4 regions of the Synechococcus sp. CCAP 1479/10 genome follow, and region 1 is predicted to be linked to each of the others. Evidence: predicted binding sites of a transcription regulator. Region 1 holds the regulator's gene; each other region holds the start of a gene.
The links. Region 1 encodes NtcA, which controls nitrogen genes in cyanobacteria. Its sites were predicted from a motif close to GTANCNNNNGNTAC; they were not measured.
Positions count from the first base shown of each region.

Region 2: the regulator NtcA is predicted to act here: its motif matches at 1,888-1,901, upstream of fmdA (formamidase).
Region 3: the regulator NtcA is predicted to act here: its motif matches at 2,053-2,066, upstream of urtA (urea ABC transporter substrate-binding protein).
Region 4: the regulator NtcA is predicted to act here: its motif matches at 1,712-1,725, upstream of KUG39_RS04030 (P-II family nitrogen regulator).

Region 1 is NZ_JAFKRJ010000022.1:101,619-105,448, forward strand. It holds gene KUG39_RS06415 (DUF3146 family protein) at 1-18, shown strand, start outside; gene KUG39_RS06420 (RuvC family protein) at 1-418, opposite strand, end outside; gene KUG39_RS06425 (DUF3084 family protein) at 435-1,688, opposite strand; gene ntcA (global nitrogen regulator NtcA) at 1,775-2,440, opposite strand; gene rph (ribonuclease PH) at 2,583-3,335, opposite strand; gene KUG39_RS06440 (cob(I)yrinic acid a,c-diamide adenosyltransferase) at 3,500-3,830, shown strand, end outside.
Region 2 is NZ_JAFKRJ010000006.1:275,603-279,432, reverse strand. It holds gene KUG39_RS02860 (anthranilate synthase component I family protein) at 1-386, shown strand, start outside; gene KUG39_RS02855 (aminotransferase class IV) at 383-1,255, shown strand; gene KUG39_RS02850 (hypothetical protein) at 1,282-1,791, shown strand; gene fmdA (formamidase) at 1,958-3,163, shown strand; gene KUG39_RS02840 (FmdB family zinc ribbon protein) at 3,254-3,526, shown strand; gene urtE (urea ABC transporter ATP-binding subunit UrtE) at 3,620-3,830, opposite strand, start outside.
Region 3 is NZ_JAFKRJ010000006.1:268,624-272,453, reverse strand. It holds gene KUG39_RS02820 (ABC transporter permease) at 1-539, opposite strand, end outside; gene urtA (urea ABC transporter substrate-binding protein) at 679-1,974, opposite strand; gene ureG (urease accessory protein UreG) at 2,201-2,815, opposite strand; gene KUG39_RS02805 (hypothetical protein) at 2,866-3,486, shown strand; gene KUG39_RS02800 (MlaD family protein) at 3,489-3,830, shown strand, end outside.
Region 4 is NZ_JAFKRJ010000008.1:47,841-51,670, reverse strand. It holds gene KUG39_RS04040 (cytochrome c biogenesis ResB family protein) at 1-1,190, shown strand, start outside; gene queF (preQ(1) synthase) at 1,192-1,608, opposite strand; gene KUG39_RS04030 (P-II family nitrogen regulator) at 1,824-2,162, shown strand; gene KUG39_RS04025 (TlyA family RNA methyltransferase) at 2,204-3,034, opposite strand; gene KUG39_RS04020 (hypothetical protein) at 3,176-3,388, shown strand; gene purB (adenylosuccinate lyase) at 3,441-3,830, shown strand, end outside.

The DNA.
Region 1 (3,830 bases):
GTGCGGGCGTCGTTCTGATCAGCTCCCGCCCCAGGCGCCGCTCCAGCAGCAGCTGGGCCACCACATCGTCGTAGTCGCGGGGGGGCTGGCGCAGGCCCAGGGGGAGGAGCCGCCGCCAGCCCCGGGCGGGGAACAGCTCCCAGTAGCGGCGCCGGGCCGCCAGGGTGGTGCCCCGCTCATCCACCAGCTCCACCGGCAGCAGGGGCTCCAGCCGCCGCCGCCAGGGGCCGCTGCCAGTGCCGTCGCCGATCACCACGGCCGCCAGGGCCTGCTGGCGGTGCCACTGCTCCAGCCGCTCCCAGGCCGCCTCCGGGGGCAGCACCAGGGCTTCACGGATCTCGCGGCAGGCGGGATCGGTGAGCACCAGGCCGCACTTGCTGCGGCCGGGATCGAGCCCCGCCAAAGGGCCGGTGGTCATGGCCGCACCGCCACCGTCATGGCCGCCCCGGCCGGGTGGCTCCGGCTCCGTCCTTGCGGGGCCAGCGCAGCTCCACGGTGATCGGGTCGGGGGTGTCGGCGTTCTGGGTGGCCACGGCCTCGAGGTTGGCGGTGACGCCGGCGGGGCGCTCGCTGAGGTCGCGGGCCAGGGCGTTGATGCTGGCGGCATCGAACTGGAGGCCGTTGGCCAGGGTGCCCTGGCGCTGGACCTTGGCGAAGGCGGCGGCCAGCAGCAGGTTGAGGCGGCTGCGGACGGCTTCGGGGTCGCGCACGTCGGGCTCCAGGGAGGTGCGGGAGAGGACCTCCCCCTGCTCCACCACCTGACGGTTGGGGCGCAGGTCGGGGAAGGCGAGCACCTGGGCCTCGCCCCGCAGCACGTTGGCGGCCGAGCGGATGCTGACCACCCAGGTGCCGGGGGTGGCGAGCAGCGATTCCAGCCGGGTGATGTCGCTGCGGGGCACCAGCAGGATCTGACGGTTGGGGGGCTGGCCGGGCAGGAGTAGCTGGAAAGCGGCCCGGTTCGACTCCTGCAGCAGGGCATCGATCACCTGCTTGGCCTGGTCGGGGCGCTGCAGCTGCACCTTGGCGGTGGCCAGGGGCTGGCCGCTGGCGATCACCACGTCGCCGCGGCGCAGGGCGATGACGTTGGTCTCCAGGTCCTTGAGCTCCTTGGCACCGGCGGCGATGCGGCGGCGCACATTGGCCAGTTCGGCCTCGGTGCGGCGGATCTCGGCGTCCCGGCCCTGCACCTCCCGGCTGAGCCGGGCCCGCTCGGCCTCCAGCCGGGCGCGCTGGGCCTGCAGGGGCTGGAGCTCGCGGCGCAGGGTGTCGACGCGGCGCTCGGCGGCCACCAGCTGGTCGCGGGCGCGGCGCTGGCTGGCCAGGGCCTGGTCCCGGCGGCGTTCGGCGGTGATCAGATCGAGGCGACTGCGCTCCAGCTCGCCGCGGGTGCGGGTCAGTTCCCCCTTGTTGCGCTCCAGGGCGGCGCGGCTGTCCCGCAGGCGGTCCTGGATCTGGTCGAGCTCGAAGAGCCCCACCCGCAGGCGCTCGCTCACCAGCAGCATCAGCCCCAGCGACACGGCACTGATCAGGCTGCCGGTGAGCACCGTGATCACCACGGCGGTCTTGCGGGGCCGCAGGTTGAACAGGCTGAGGCGCGCCTTGCCCACACGGCTGCCCAGCCGGTCGCCCAGGGTGGAGAGCACTCCGCCGAGCACCAGGAGCGCGAGGATCAGCAGCCAACCCGACACCTTCCGAGCCCCGGTTCCGCGATCCACCAAGTATCCATGCCGGTGGCCTCACGGCACCCGGCCGGGGCCAGCCGATCCGCTGAATCTCAGCTGAACCGCTTGGCCAGGGCGATGGGATCGAAGACGGTGATCTTCTTGCGGTCGATCTGGACCAGGCCGTCGTTGCGCAGGTCGCCAAGGAGGCGGGTGATGGTGACGCGGGTGGAGCCGATCGCCTCGGCGATGGCCTGGTGGGAGAGGCGCAGGTCGATGGTGATCCCCTCGGCGCCGGGAACGCCGAAGTCGCGGCAGAGCACGAGCAGGAAGCTCACCAGCCGGGAGGACATGTCCCGGTGGGTGAGGGTCTCGATCATGGTCTCGGTCTGGAGGATGCGGGAGGAGAGGCCCTGCAGCAGCAGCAGGCCGACGCTGGCGTCCTGCTCGATGGCGCGCCGCACCGAGGTGGCCGGGGCCGTGACCATCTCCACCCGGGTGAAGGCGATGGCGTGATAGAAGCGGTCGGAGCGCTGGCCGGTGAGCAGGGAGAGCACCCCGAAGAGGCTGTTCTCGCGCAGCAGGGCCACGGTGATCTCCTCGCCCGACTCGTAGACGCGCGAGAGGCGCACGGCGCCGCGCCGCAGCAGGTAGACCCGCTCGGCCGGGTCGCCGGGGAAGAAGATCGTCTTGCCGCGCTCGATGGTCTCGACGCTGCTGCCGGCCAGGCCGCGGATCACGTCCAGCAGGGTGGTGGCCAGGGCGCCGGGGGCGCCCATGGGGGTCACGGAGCCGGGGGATCCGCTGGAAGGGCTGCTGGGGTAGCGGCTGAAGCCACGCGTAGCGCCGACCATCAAGGCGTGGCGATTGGTGATGAACCTATGGATCGGTCTGGCCGATCCATGTAGCCAATGACACTCTTTAGCCGGTCGTGGTGCCTGGCGCCACAGCCAGGGCCTGGCGCTGGGCCTCCTGCAGGTCACGCAGGCCCGGTTCGGCCAGATCCAGCAGGGCGTCGAGGCGGGAGCGTGAAAAGGGGGCGCCCTCGGCGGTGCCCTGGATCTCCAGCAGCCGGCCCTGCTCGTCCATCACCACGTTGAGGTCGACCTCGGCGCTGGAATCCTCGGAGTAGTCCAGATCCAGCAGGGCCCGGCCATCCACCAGGCCCACCGACACGGCCGACACCTGCTGGCGCAGGGGCGAGGCGGCCAGCACACCCTGGTGCTGGAGGCGCTCCAGGGCGGCGGCCAGGGCGATCCAGGCGCCGGTGATCGAGGCGGTGCGGGTGCCGGCGTCGGCCTGGAGCACGTCGCAGTCGACCAGCAGGGTGCGCTCGCCGAGGGCCTCCAGATCAAGGGCGGCCCGCAGGCTGCGGCCGATGAGGCGCTGGATCTCCTGGGTGCGGCCGGAGAGCTTCATCAGCTCGCGCCCCTGGCGGCTGGGGGTGGAGGCGGGCAGCAGGCGGTATTCGGCGCTGAGCCAGCCGCTGCCGGAGCCCTTGCGCCAACGGGGCACCTCGGGGTCGAGGCAGACGCTGCAGAGCACGCGGGTGCGGCCGGCGGCGAAGAGCACCGAGCTGAGGGCGAAGCCCATCGGGTCCCAGTCGACGGCCACCGGGCGCAGGGCATCGGCGGCGCGGCCGTCGTTGCGGGGGGCGTCGGCGGGAGTGGTCACGCGGCCTTTGGCGGAGCCGGGCCAGCGTAGGTGGCGCCGGTGGTACGTCTGTTCCCAGCCACTACCGATGGTGTGCCGGGCTGGCGAGGGCCGCTACATTCGGGAGGTGAGCGGCCGGGGCGATCCGTCCGGACCTTTCACACCAACGCTTCCGTGGGGTGTCCATGACCGCCAGCCTCATCGACCCCGGTCACCCCCGGCGCACGGCCACCCCGGCGCGCACCGAGCCGCTGGCCCTGGTGCCGCCGCTGAGGCTGGTGAGCCAGCCGGAGGGGCTGCTGCAGATCCACACGGCGCCGTTCCGGGGCAGCTTCGCGGCGGTGTTCAGCCAGGCCCTGCGCAGCGCCGGGCTGGGCAGCCGGGTTCTGGTGAGCCAGTTCCTCAAGGGGGGCGTGGAGCAGGGGCCGGCGGGCAGCCTGACGCTGTGCGGCCGGCTGGAGTGGCTGCGGCCGGGCACGCCCCACTGCCTCGATGGGCCGCCGGGGTCCCAAGGGG
Region 2 (3,830 bases), on a different contig from region 1:
TGCCCCAGCTGCTGGGGCTGGAGAGCTACGCCCATGTGCACCACCTCACTTCGGTGGTGATGGGGCGGCTCGCCGACGGCCGCGGCCTGGTCGACCTGCTGCGGGCCTGCTGGCCGGGGGGCTCCATCACCGGCGCCCCCAAGGTGCGGGCCTGCCAGCGCCTCAACCAGCTGGAGCCGGTGCCGAGGGGGCCCTACTGCGGCTCCCTCTTCCACCTGGGCGCCGACGGCAGCTTCGACAGCAGCATCCTCATCCGCACCCTGCTGCAGAAGGGCCGGCGCCTGCGCCTCCATGCCGGCGGTGGCATCGTGGCCGATTCCGACCCGGCCGGGGAGGCCCGGGAGATGGGCTGGAAGATCGAACCGCTGCTGGAGGCCCTGGCATGAGCGGCGAGGGCGGCAGCCATCCGGCCGGCACGGCCATCGCCTGGATCGACGGGCCGTCCCCGGAGGGAACCTGGGGCGATCCCGATCGGCTTTGCCTGCCCCTGAGTGACCGGGGCCTGCTGCTGGCCGACGGCCTGTTCGAAACGGTGCTGGTCGAGGGAGGGGAGCCCCGGCTGCTGGCGGAGCACCTGGAGCGCTGGCGCGTCTCGGCCGCCAGCCTGGGAATGGCGCCACCCACCGGCGCCGATCGGGTGCGGCCGCTGCTGGCCGAGGCCGTGGCCCGCAGTGGCCTCTCCGGCAGCGGGGCCCTGCGGCTCAACTGGAGCCGGGGCAGCGGCGCCGGCCGGGGCCTGGCGCTGCCGGCGCCGGACGAACCCCAGGGCCGCCCCCGCTTCTGGCTGCAGCTGAGCCCCTGGACCCCGAACTCCACCCCGGTGACGGTGATCGTCAGCGCGCTGGAGCGACGCAACGCAGCCAGCCTGGTCAGCCGCTGCAAGACCTTCGCCTACGCCGGCGCCATCCAGGCCCTGCGGGAGGCCCGGGCCGCCGGGGCTGAGGACGCCCTGCTGCTCGGCAGCGGCGGCGACCTCTGCTGCGGCACCAGCGCCAACCTGCTGCTGCGCCGGAGGGGCGACTGGATCACGCCGCCCGTGGAGAGCGGCTGCCTGCCGGGGGTGATGCGGGGCCGCGGCCTGGCCCTGGGACTGGTGCGGGAGGAGCGGTTGTCCGTGGCGGACCTGCTGGAGAGCGAGGCGGCCCTGCTGATCAACAGCCTCGGCTGCCGCCCGATCCGGCGCTGCGGCGACACCGACCTGCCCGCGCCCGCCGGGGCCCTGGACCTCTGGAAGCGGCTGCTGGTGTCGTCATAGGTTGGCCCCAGAATCGATCGATCACGTTGTCCGACGCTGTGGGGGGCCTGGGGTCCCGGAAGCACCTGGCAGGACTCCTGGCCGGCTTGCTCGCTGGTACGGGGCTCGCCCTGGCCGGTTGCACCGCCACCCCCAAGGAGGTGGCCGTTCAGGACGCCAAACCGGGCGACCTTCTCGTGGAGGTGGATGGGAACCGGGTGGAGCTGTTGCGGGCGTTCAAGCCGGGCATTGCCAATGGGCTGCACAAGGGTGTCGTGAAGGTCACCTCAGGGGGCGACGATGGCAAGGGTCAGATGTACGAAGTCACGGCGATCTGCAGCGTCAAAGGAGAGCCAGGCTGGCAAACCTATGACAATATCTTCGGAGATCCGATCAGCGATCTCAACGCCAAGAGAACATTCCCGGTCAAGAATCGCTGGCAGTTCCTGTTCCATTTTGATGGCCGTACGGAGCAGACCGGCAAGCTGGATCCCAGTGTCTGGGTCTCGCGGTTGAAGGACAATCTCTGCCGGAAAGGGGATTTCGACGACACCTGATCCTCCGACGGCATCGGGACGGCCAACCGCCGCGCCAGGCTTGATAATGATTCTTGATTTCATTCATTGGGAGCGAGTCTTGGGCTCCAATTTCCTGTAGCAATCGACACTTTCGGGCCGCAGGCCATCCTTTTGGATGGATGGGAAATTGCGCCTCGGTTTCTCGATGCCCAAAACACTCTTCTCCGTCGATCTCACCAAGCCGATGGATCAGCAGGACATGCCCGGGCACAACCGCTGGCATCCGGAAATCCCTGCCGTGGCCTCCGTGAATCCTGGTGACGTGTTCCGGATCGAATGCAAGGACTGGACCGATGGCCAGATCAAGAACAACGACGATCCCAAGGACATCGAGGATGTGAATCTCGAGGTCGTTCACGTTCTCAGCGGCCCGATCTGGGTCAACGGCGCCCAGCCCGGCGACATCCTGGTGGTGGACATCCTTGATGTCGGTGCCCTGCAGGGGGATGAGTGGGGCTTCACGGGCATCTTCGCCAAGGAGAACGGTGGCGGTTTCCTCACCGATCACTACCCCAAGGCTGCCAAGGCCATCTGGGATCTGGAAGGCATCTACACCTCCTCCCGCCACATTCCAGGCGTTCGTTTCGCCGGCATCACCCACCCGGGCCTGATCGGCTGCGCCCCCTCCCACGAGCTGCTCAACGAGTGGAACCGTCGTGAGACGGAGCTGGTGAAGACCGCCCCCGACCGCCGCACCTACGGCGCCGGCCTCTCCGGCAGCGAGCCGGTGCTGGCGGCCCTGCCCAATCCCAACAGCGCCATCCTCGGCACCCTCCCCGGCAGCGAGTTCGAGCGGGTGGCCAACGAAGCGGCCCGCACGGTGCCCCCCCGGGAGCACGGCGGCAACTGCGACATCAAGAACCTCACCAAGGGCACCCGGATCTATTTCCCGGTCTATGTCGAAGGGGCCAAGCTCTCGATGGGCGACATCCACTTCTCCCAGGGGGATGGTGAGATCTCTTTCTGTGGCGCTATCGAGATGTCCGGCTATCTCGACCTCCACGTCGAGATCATCAAGGGCGGCATGGCGAAGTATGGGATGGTCAACCCCATGTTCAAGACCAGCCCGGTGGAACCCCACTACACCGACTACCTGGTGTTCGAAGGCATCTCCGTGGATGAATTCGACGGCAAGCAGTACTACATGGACGTCCACATCGCCTACCGGCGTGCCTGCCTCAACGCCATCGAGTACCTCAAGAAGTTCGGCTACACCGGCGAGCAGGCCTACCTGCTGCTGAGCTGTGCGCCGGTGGAGGGCAGGATCAGCGGCATCGTCGACATCCCGAACGCCTGCTGCACCCTCGCCATCCCCACCTCGATCTTCGACAAGGACATTCTTCCCTGCTGATCGGCCGGCTGGAGGGAGGGGCCTGGACACCAGGCCCCTTTTTCTTGCCTGCCGCTTCTTCTCTTTGCCCTATCTTTTCCCCGTCCTGCGATGCCTGTCTACGAATACAGCTGCAGCAACGGCTGCGAAAACTATGAGGTCTGGCGCAGCATCGATGAGCGCCAAAAGGAAACCAACTGCCCCACCTGCACCGCCGAAGGCGTCCGTGTGTTCACGCCGGTGATGTCACTCAGCGGTTCGTTCCGCCTGAAGCAGGAGCAGTCCGAACCCCGCCTGGTCCGCAAGGAAACCAAGGAAGCCACCGGCAAGCCACGGCTCAAGGAGAGCGGCACCCGCCCCTGGATGCTCAATCGCGGCTGCTGAGCGCAAGACGAAGCCAAAGTCCTCCCAAGCAAAAGTCCCGGGCCGCGCCACCGCTGGTGGCATCGACCCGGGACTGGCTGTTGGCCGGACTCCTCAGACGGTGAGGAATTCCTTGATCACGTCATCGGAGAGCTTGTCGGTCTGGCCGCTGGAGACGATGCCGCCGCGTTGCATGGCGTAGTAGAAGTCGGACTGGCGCACGAAGTGCAGGTGCTGCTCCACCAGCAGCACACTGATGCCGGTCTCCTTCATGATCCGCTGCACCGCGTGTTCGATGTCGAGGATGATGGAAGGCTGGATGCCT
Region 3 (3,830 bases), on a different contig from region 1:
AGGGGCCGGACCTGGTCGAAAAGGTTGACGGCGATCAGGCCGATGCCGATGGCGATGGCCCAGCCCAGTCCGTTGAGATAGGTGAAGAATGGTTTTTCGGAGAACTTCGCTGCCAGTAATTTCGAGATAATGAAACCGACAACGACACCCACGATGATGCCCAGCATCATGGCCGTCGAAACGCTTCGAATCAGCTGGATCAGAATCAGGCTGACTCCCCAGGTCGCCAGCAGCGTTTCAAGGGGCCGGCCATAGAGCTGCCGGATCAACGTTCTCTCCAGCAGTACCCCAATGAGCCCCGTCACGATGAACGCGAGTACCAGGGAGACCGGGAAATACAGCTCGAAGATCACACCACCCATGGGCTTGAAGGCCGATTGCACCACGTAGGTGACATAGGCCCCGAGCATCATGAATTCGCCATGGGCGAGGTTGATGACACCCATCAATCCGAACACGATGGCCAGACCTGTGGCTGCGAGCAGCAGCACAGATCCGATGCTGAGGCCATCGAGGATCTGAGAAAAGAAAAGTTCCAACGGAATGAAGGTTGAACGTTAGATCCAGCGCTGCCTGGGCGACGCTGGATCGGGTCGAACGTGGTGGTGTGCTGAGCCGGAATGGGGTGGCCCCCGAAGGAGCCACCTGTCTTTCATGGATTCACGGACCGGGCCGTGATCACATCTTGAACTTGCCGGCGTCAGGACGATCCTGAGTCCAGTCGCAGGTGAAGCCCTTGGTCTCGGGAACGAACTGGTTCCAGGGCAGCGGGGGAATGGCCTTGACGCTGTCGTAGAGGATCTTGAACTGGCCGGTGGGCTCCGCTTCGCCGATGAGCACCCGCTCGGAGGTGTGGTGGTTGGGGAACATCTTGATTTCGCCCTGGGGAGCGGCGAAGGTGATCCCAATCATGTTCGAGCGGACCTTGTCGAGGTCTTCGAAAGTGCCTGCCTTCTCGACGGCGTTCTTCCAGAGGTACACCATGTTGTAGGCGGATTCCGCCGGGTCTCCCGTGACGCGGTCGGCGCCGTACATCGCCTGGAAGTCGGCGGTGAACTTCTTGGAGGCCGGGGTGTCCAGGCTCATGAAGAAGTTCCACGCGGCGTAGGTGCCCGTGGTGTACTCGGGACCGATCTGGCGGATCTCCTCCTCGGCGATGGAGAAGGACATGATCGGGTACTTGGCCGGATCAATGCCCGAGGCCTTGAACTGTTTGAACAGGGCGACGTTGGAGTCACCGTTCAGGGTGTTGATGATGATCCCGCCATCGGGGAAGGCCTTCTTGATCTTGGCGATGATCGGGGCCACCTCGGTGTTGCCGAGGGGGATGTAGTCCTCGCCGACGGTTTCACCGCCAAGGGCCTTCATCTGCTCCTTGATGATCGTGTTCGCCGTGCGCGGATACACGTAATCGGAGCCGACCAGGTAGACCTTCTTGCCGAGCTTGTCGCCGAACTTGTCCATCAGCCATTGAACCGCGGGCTCAGCCTGCTGGTTCGGAACGGCGCCGGTGTAGAAGATGTTGCGCGAGCACTCCTGACCCTCGTACTGAATCGGGTAGAAGAGCATGTGGTTCTTCGACTCGAAGACCGGCAGCATCGCCTTGCGGCTGGCGGAGGTCCAGCCACCGAAGACGACGGCGACCTTGTCGGAGTCGATCAGTTTTTGGGCCTTCTCGGCGAAGGTGGGCCAGTCGGAGGCGCCATCTTCAGAGACAGCGACGATCTTGTAGGACTTGCCGCCGACCTTGACGCCGCCGGCGTCATTGATTTCCTTGATCGCCATCTCCTCGACTTCTTTCAAAGTCGTTTCGGAGATGGCCATGGTGCCACTGAGGGAATGAAGGATGCCGACCTTCACTTCCCCATCAAAATTGCCGCCGGAACCGGACTCGCCCCCACAGGAGACGAGGGTTACGCTCACAGCAGTTGCGGCGATTGCAGCTGCCAGTCGCCTTGAAAGATGCAGAGACATTGAAGCCTGTTCAAGATGAATTGTAGTCGCCGTAACCGACGGCAAAGGGAAAGGTAAGGAAGGACGTGGTTACCCCCGGTATCCAATGAGACAGAAAGCCGCCCAGGGCTTGCCGGAGTGAGGATTTGAACGTCGCTGAGCTGTCGATATGTTGCATTACCTACGGTTTTTCTGATCAGCGGCTGAAAGGGGAATACCAGAAGGCTTGACCGATCCGGTGCAACGCTCAGACGGCCAGCGGTTCGGGCAGTTGCCGCAGCAGGAAGCTCTCGACCCGATCGAGGCCTTCACCGCTGCGCAGATTCGTGAAACACCAGGGCCGGCCGCCGCGCATCCGCTCGGTGTCGGCCTCCATCACCGCCAGGCTGGCCCCGACCATGGGGGCCAGGTCGATCTTGTTGATCACCAGCAGGTCGGAGCGGGTGATGCCGGGGCCCCCCTTGCGGGGGATCTTGTCGCCGGCGGCCACGTCGATCACATAGATGCACAGATCCACCAGCTCCGGGCTGAAGCTGGCCGCCAGGTTGTCGCCGCCGCTCTCCACCAGCACCAGGTCCAGGTCCGGGAAGGCCTCCTCCAGCTCCTGCACCGCCGCCCGGTTGATCGAGCAGTCCTCCCGGATGGCGGTGTGGGGGCAGCCGCCGGTCTCCACGCCCCGGATCCGTTCGGGGGCCAGGGAGCCGGCGCGGGTGAGGAACTGGGCGTCCTCCTGGGTGTAGATGTCGTTGGTGACCACCGCCAGCTGCAGCCGCTCCCGCAGCCGGCGGCAGAGGGCGTCGACCAGGGCCGTCTTGCCCGATCCCACCGGCCCGGCCACACCGACCCTCAGTTTGCTGCCCATCGCCCCGATCCAGGATGGGTGCCATCCTGACGCCAGCGCCGAGGGCTGCGGTGAGTGACGGACCGATCCCGACGCTGAGCCGTCGCTTCGAGCGGCTGGATGGGCGCCTGGTCGCCACCGTGGTGGGCACGGGGGTGGTGGTCTGCCTCGGCTTCATCGAGCTGCTGCGCAGCCCCCTGCAGCAGCTCTCCAGGCTCACGATCGAACTGCTGGCGGTGCGGGCCCTGCTGTTCCTGGCCCCGCTGCTGGTCAGCCTGCTGCTGCTGCTCCGGGATGGTCCGCTGCTGCTCGGCGACCGGCGCCCCCCCGGCTCCTGGGGGCCCGACCTGCTGGCCAGCGGGCTGCTGAGCGTCGTGCTGCTGCTCTACTTCATGGCGGCGGTGATCATCACCGCCAGCCTCACGCTCAACCAGGGGGATGTGGCGGGGGAGGTGGGCTTCCTGATCGGCCAGCTGGAGCCGGCCCGCTTCGCGGCCGCCCTGGTCAGGGCGGGCGCCTATGGCGGGATCTGCGCCGCCATCTGCCTGCACCAGGCCCGCCGCGGCTCCTGCGACGCTGCGGGCATGGCGTCCCGCATGGCCCGGTCGCTGCGGCTCGGCATCGGGGTGATGGTCTGCCTCGATCTGCTCTGGACGATTGCGGTCGATCCCCTGCGCATGGGAGGAAACTGACCGTGGCCAGCACCGCCCAGCCGCGGCGCCCCGGCGCCCAGAGCCTGGTCTTCCTGGCGGGAGCGGTGGCCCTGCTGGGGGTGTTCGTGCTGGGGATCGCTCGCGCCGGCAACTGGCTCGCCCCCAGCGTCCGCCTGCAGTTCCGCACCCTCGATGCCGCTGGCCTGCAGACGGGCATGGCGGTGAAGATCTCGGGATTCGCCGTCGGCCAGGTGCGCCGGATCGTTCTGCAGCCCGACGCCCAGGTGCTGGTGGAACTGGAGCTGCGGGACCCCTACCGCTCCATGGTGGGCCGCCGCAGCCGGGCGGAACTGGCCCAGCTGGGGCTCCTGGGCGACAGCTAC
Region 4 (3,830 bases), on a different contig from region 1:
AGAAGGAGGAGGCCGCCTTCTACCAACAGCTCTACGACCCCCACCCCTGGCTGGGCCTGCTCGACGGCGACGGGGTGCTGCGCCTGCAGCTGGATCACGTCTATTCCAGTGGCTGGTTCCTGGCCCTGCTCGCCTGGCTGGGCCTGTCGCTGATCCTGTGCAGCTGGCGCCGCCAGTGGCCCGCCCTGCAGTCCTCCCTGCGCTGGATCGACTACCGCAGCCCCCGCCAGCTCAGCAAGCTGAGCGTGGCCGAAACCCTCGTCACCGCCGAGCCCGTCGCCGGCCTCGGGCGGCTGGAGGCCGAACTGCGCGGTTCGGGCTGGCAGATCCATCGCCAGGACGACCGCCTGGCGGCCCGCCGGGGGGTGCTCGGCCGGGTGGGTCCCCTGCTGGTCCATGCCGGCATGGTGGTGCTGATGGTGGGGGCGGCCTGGGGCGCCCTGGGGGGCCAGCGGCTGGAGCGCTTCCTGGCCCCGGGTCGGGAGCTGGAGCTGCTCGACAGCCGCGGCAGCACCCAGGTGACCCTGGCCCTCGACGACTTCCGCATCCAGCGGGATCCCGCCGGCCGCCCGGAGCAGTTCTCCTCCAACCTGCGGCTGATCACCCCCGGCGATACGGCCACCACCACCGAAGCCGCCATCAGCGTCAACCACCCCCTGCGCTACCGGGGCATGACGCTTTATCAGGCCGACTGGTCCCTGGCGACGATCAGCCTGCAGCTGGGCCGCAGTCCGGTGCTGGAGCTGCCGCTGCAGACCTTCCCCCAGCTGGGCGACCAGCTCTGGGGGCTGGTGCTGCCCACCCGCCCCGATGGCACCGAGCCGGTGCTGCTGAGCCTCACCAGCGAACAGGGGCCGGTGCAGGTGTTCGGCCCCGATGGCGTGGCCCTGGCCCAGCTGGTGCCCGGCGGCGAAGCCCAGGAGGTGAAGGGGCTGCCGATCCGGGTGGCGAGCGTGCTGCCCGCCAGCGGCATCCTGTTCAAACGGGACCCCGGCGTTCCCCTGGTGTACACCGGCTTCGCCATCGCCCTGGCGGGCGGTGCCCTGAGCCTGGTGGCCACCCGTCAGCTCTGGGCCATTGCCGATGGACCCGGTGGCCGGCTGCACGTGGCGGGCCTCTGCAACCGCAACCTCACCGCCTTCGCCGCCGAGCTGCCGGCGCTGCTGCAGCGGCTGGAACCCCAGCCCTGACTCAGCAGGGCCGGCGCTCGCCGTGGCTGACCCGCACCACGGTGTGGACGTTGCCCCGGGGGTTGAAATCGGCCTCCAGCTGCATCCAGACGGGATCACAGGCGCTCACCAGGTCGTCGAGGATCCGGTTGGCCGCCTCCTCGTGGGAGATGGAGCGGTTGCGGTAGCTGTTGACGTAGAGCTTGAGGGCCTTGAGTTCCAGCACCCGGGGGCCGGGCTGATACAGCAGCCGCAGGACGGCGAAATCGGGATAGCCGGAGAAGGGGCAGGTGCAGGTGAACTCCGGCAGTTCGATGGACACCTCGTAGGCGCGACCCTCGCGGGGATTGGCGAAGCAGACCAGCTGGGCCTCGGCGATGGCCCGCTCCCCGTACAGGGGGGTCACGGTCTGGGGCTGGTCGGCGACACCGGAAGCCATGGTCAGCAGGACTGGGAGACGGTTTTTGACCGTACAGGAGCTGGCCCATGGCGCGGAGCCCACGTCAAGGGCCCCGGCCGCCCGTCAGCGCCCCGGAGCTCGCGTAGCAACCGTTACGACGACCCCGGCAAGGCTCGGCGGTAATGGAGCCGTCCCCCCCTCAGGCGGGGACTCTGAGAGACTCCAACCGTCGCCTTCCTGACCGCAGCACAGCCATGAAGAAAATCGAGGCCATCATCCGCCCCTTCAAGCTCGAGGACGTGAAGATCGCCCTTGTCAATGCGGGCATCGTCGGCATGACCGTGAGCGAGGTGCGCGGATTCGGCCGGCAGAAGGGGCAGGTGGAGCGCTATCGCGGATCCGAATTCACGGTGGAATTCCTGCAGAAACTCAAGCTCGAGATCGTCGTCGACGACGACCGGGTGGCCACTGTGGTCCAGGCGGTGCAGGACGCGGCCCGCACCGGCGAGATCGGTGACGGCAAGATCTTCATCAGCACCGTGGATTCGGTGATCCGGATCCGCACCGGCGACCTCGACAGCGGCGCCATCTGAGCCCCCGCCCCTGACCCCCTGACCCTGGCCGTGGGCCCCCTTCAGGCCCCGGCCAGGGTGTCCTTCACCAGGGCTGCGATCCTGCCGGACCAGTCCGTGCCCTCCGAGGGAGGCTCGGCACCCGCTCCGGGCGGCACCAGCCACAGCAGGTATTCGTGGTTGCCGGCGGGCCCGGTCAGGGGTGAAGCCACCAGCCCTGCCGGGTGCCAGTCCACTTCCCTTGCCGCCGTGATCACGGTGGCGATGGCATCGGCGTGGGCCGCCGGATCCCGCACCACGCCCCCCTTGCCCACCCGCTGGCGGCCCACCTCGAACTGGGGCTTGACCAGCAGCAGCGCCTCACCCGCCCCCGTCAGCAGGGCCCGCAGGGCCGGCAGCACCCGGGTGAGGGAAATGAACGACACATCGGCCACGGCCAGGTCGGGCCAGGGATCGCCTTCCCCGTAGAGAAGCTCCGGGGTGAGGTGGCGCAGGTTGGTGCGCTCCCGCAGCACCACCCGTTCATCCGTGCGCAGGCTCCAGGCCGTCTGGCCGTAGCCCACATCGATCCCGTACACCCGCACGGCCCCGTGCTGCAGCAGGCAATCAGTGAAGCCGCCGGTGGAGATGCCGCCGTCGAGGCATACCCGGCCTTCCACCTGGATCGGCAGGGCCGCCAGGGCCCCCTCCAGCTTCTCGCCCCCCCGGGAGACGAACCGGGGCGGCTGCTCCACCTCCAGGGGCAGGCTCTCGGCCACCTCGGTGCCGGGCTTGTCGAGCACCTCGCCGCCCCCGCGCACCCGGCCGGCCCGGATCAGCTGCTGGGCCTGCTGGCGGCTGGTCACCAGGCCCAGATCCACCAGGCGGCGATCGAGCCGCTGCTTACGGGCCATGCTGCTTTTCGGCCATGGGTCCTGCCGCTCCACCGGCATGTTGTCACCGAACAGCGATCCAAACCGAACAAAAACCGATGGGCAGACGGTTCGGCGCGGAACAGTCGCAGGATGGCTCCAGTCTTTTCCCGGTTCCCTCCCATGGCTGGCCCTCGATCCACGGCGGCCCCCGGGTCCAACGTGGTGGAGCTGCTCCACCCGGGAAGCTTCGTGCGGCTGCGGGACCATCCCGAGGATCTGCCCCCGTTCCAGCTGATCCGCCGCCGCGGCACCCGTTGCTGGGTGCGCCAGCAGGCCTGGGGGTCGATGGTGCACCTGGAGCTGCCCTACCGCCGCCTCACCGCCGCCGCCTGAGCCGGTGGGGGCGGCTCGATAGGTTGGGGGATCGTTCACCACCGCCCGGCCCTTGATCGAGCGTTACACCCTGCCCGAAATGGGCCGCCTCTGGAGCGAGGAAGCGAAGTTCCAGAGCTGGCTCGAGGTGGAGATCGCCGCCACCGCCGCCAACGTGGAGCTGGGCCGGGTGCCCGCCGAGGCGCTGGCCACGATCCGCGAGAAGGCGGCCTTCGAGGTGCCCCGGATCCTGGAGATCGAGGCGGAGGTGCGCCACGACGTCATCGCCTTCCTGACCAACGTCAACGAGCACGTCGGTGATGCGGGCCGCTACATCCACGTGGGCATGACCAGCTCCGACGTGCTGGACACCGGCCTGGCCCTGCAGCTGAAGGCCTCGGTGGCCCTGCTGCGCACCGAGCTCGATGGCCTCTCAGGCGCCCTGCGCCGGCTGGCCCGGGCC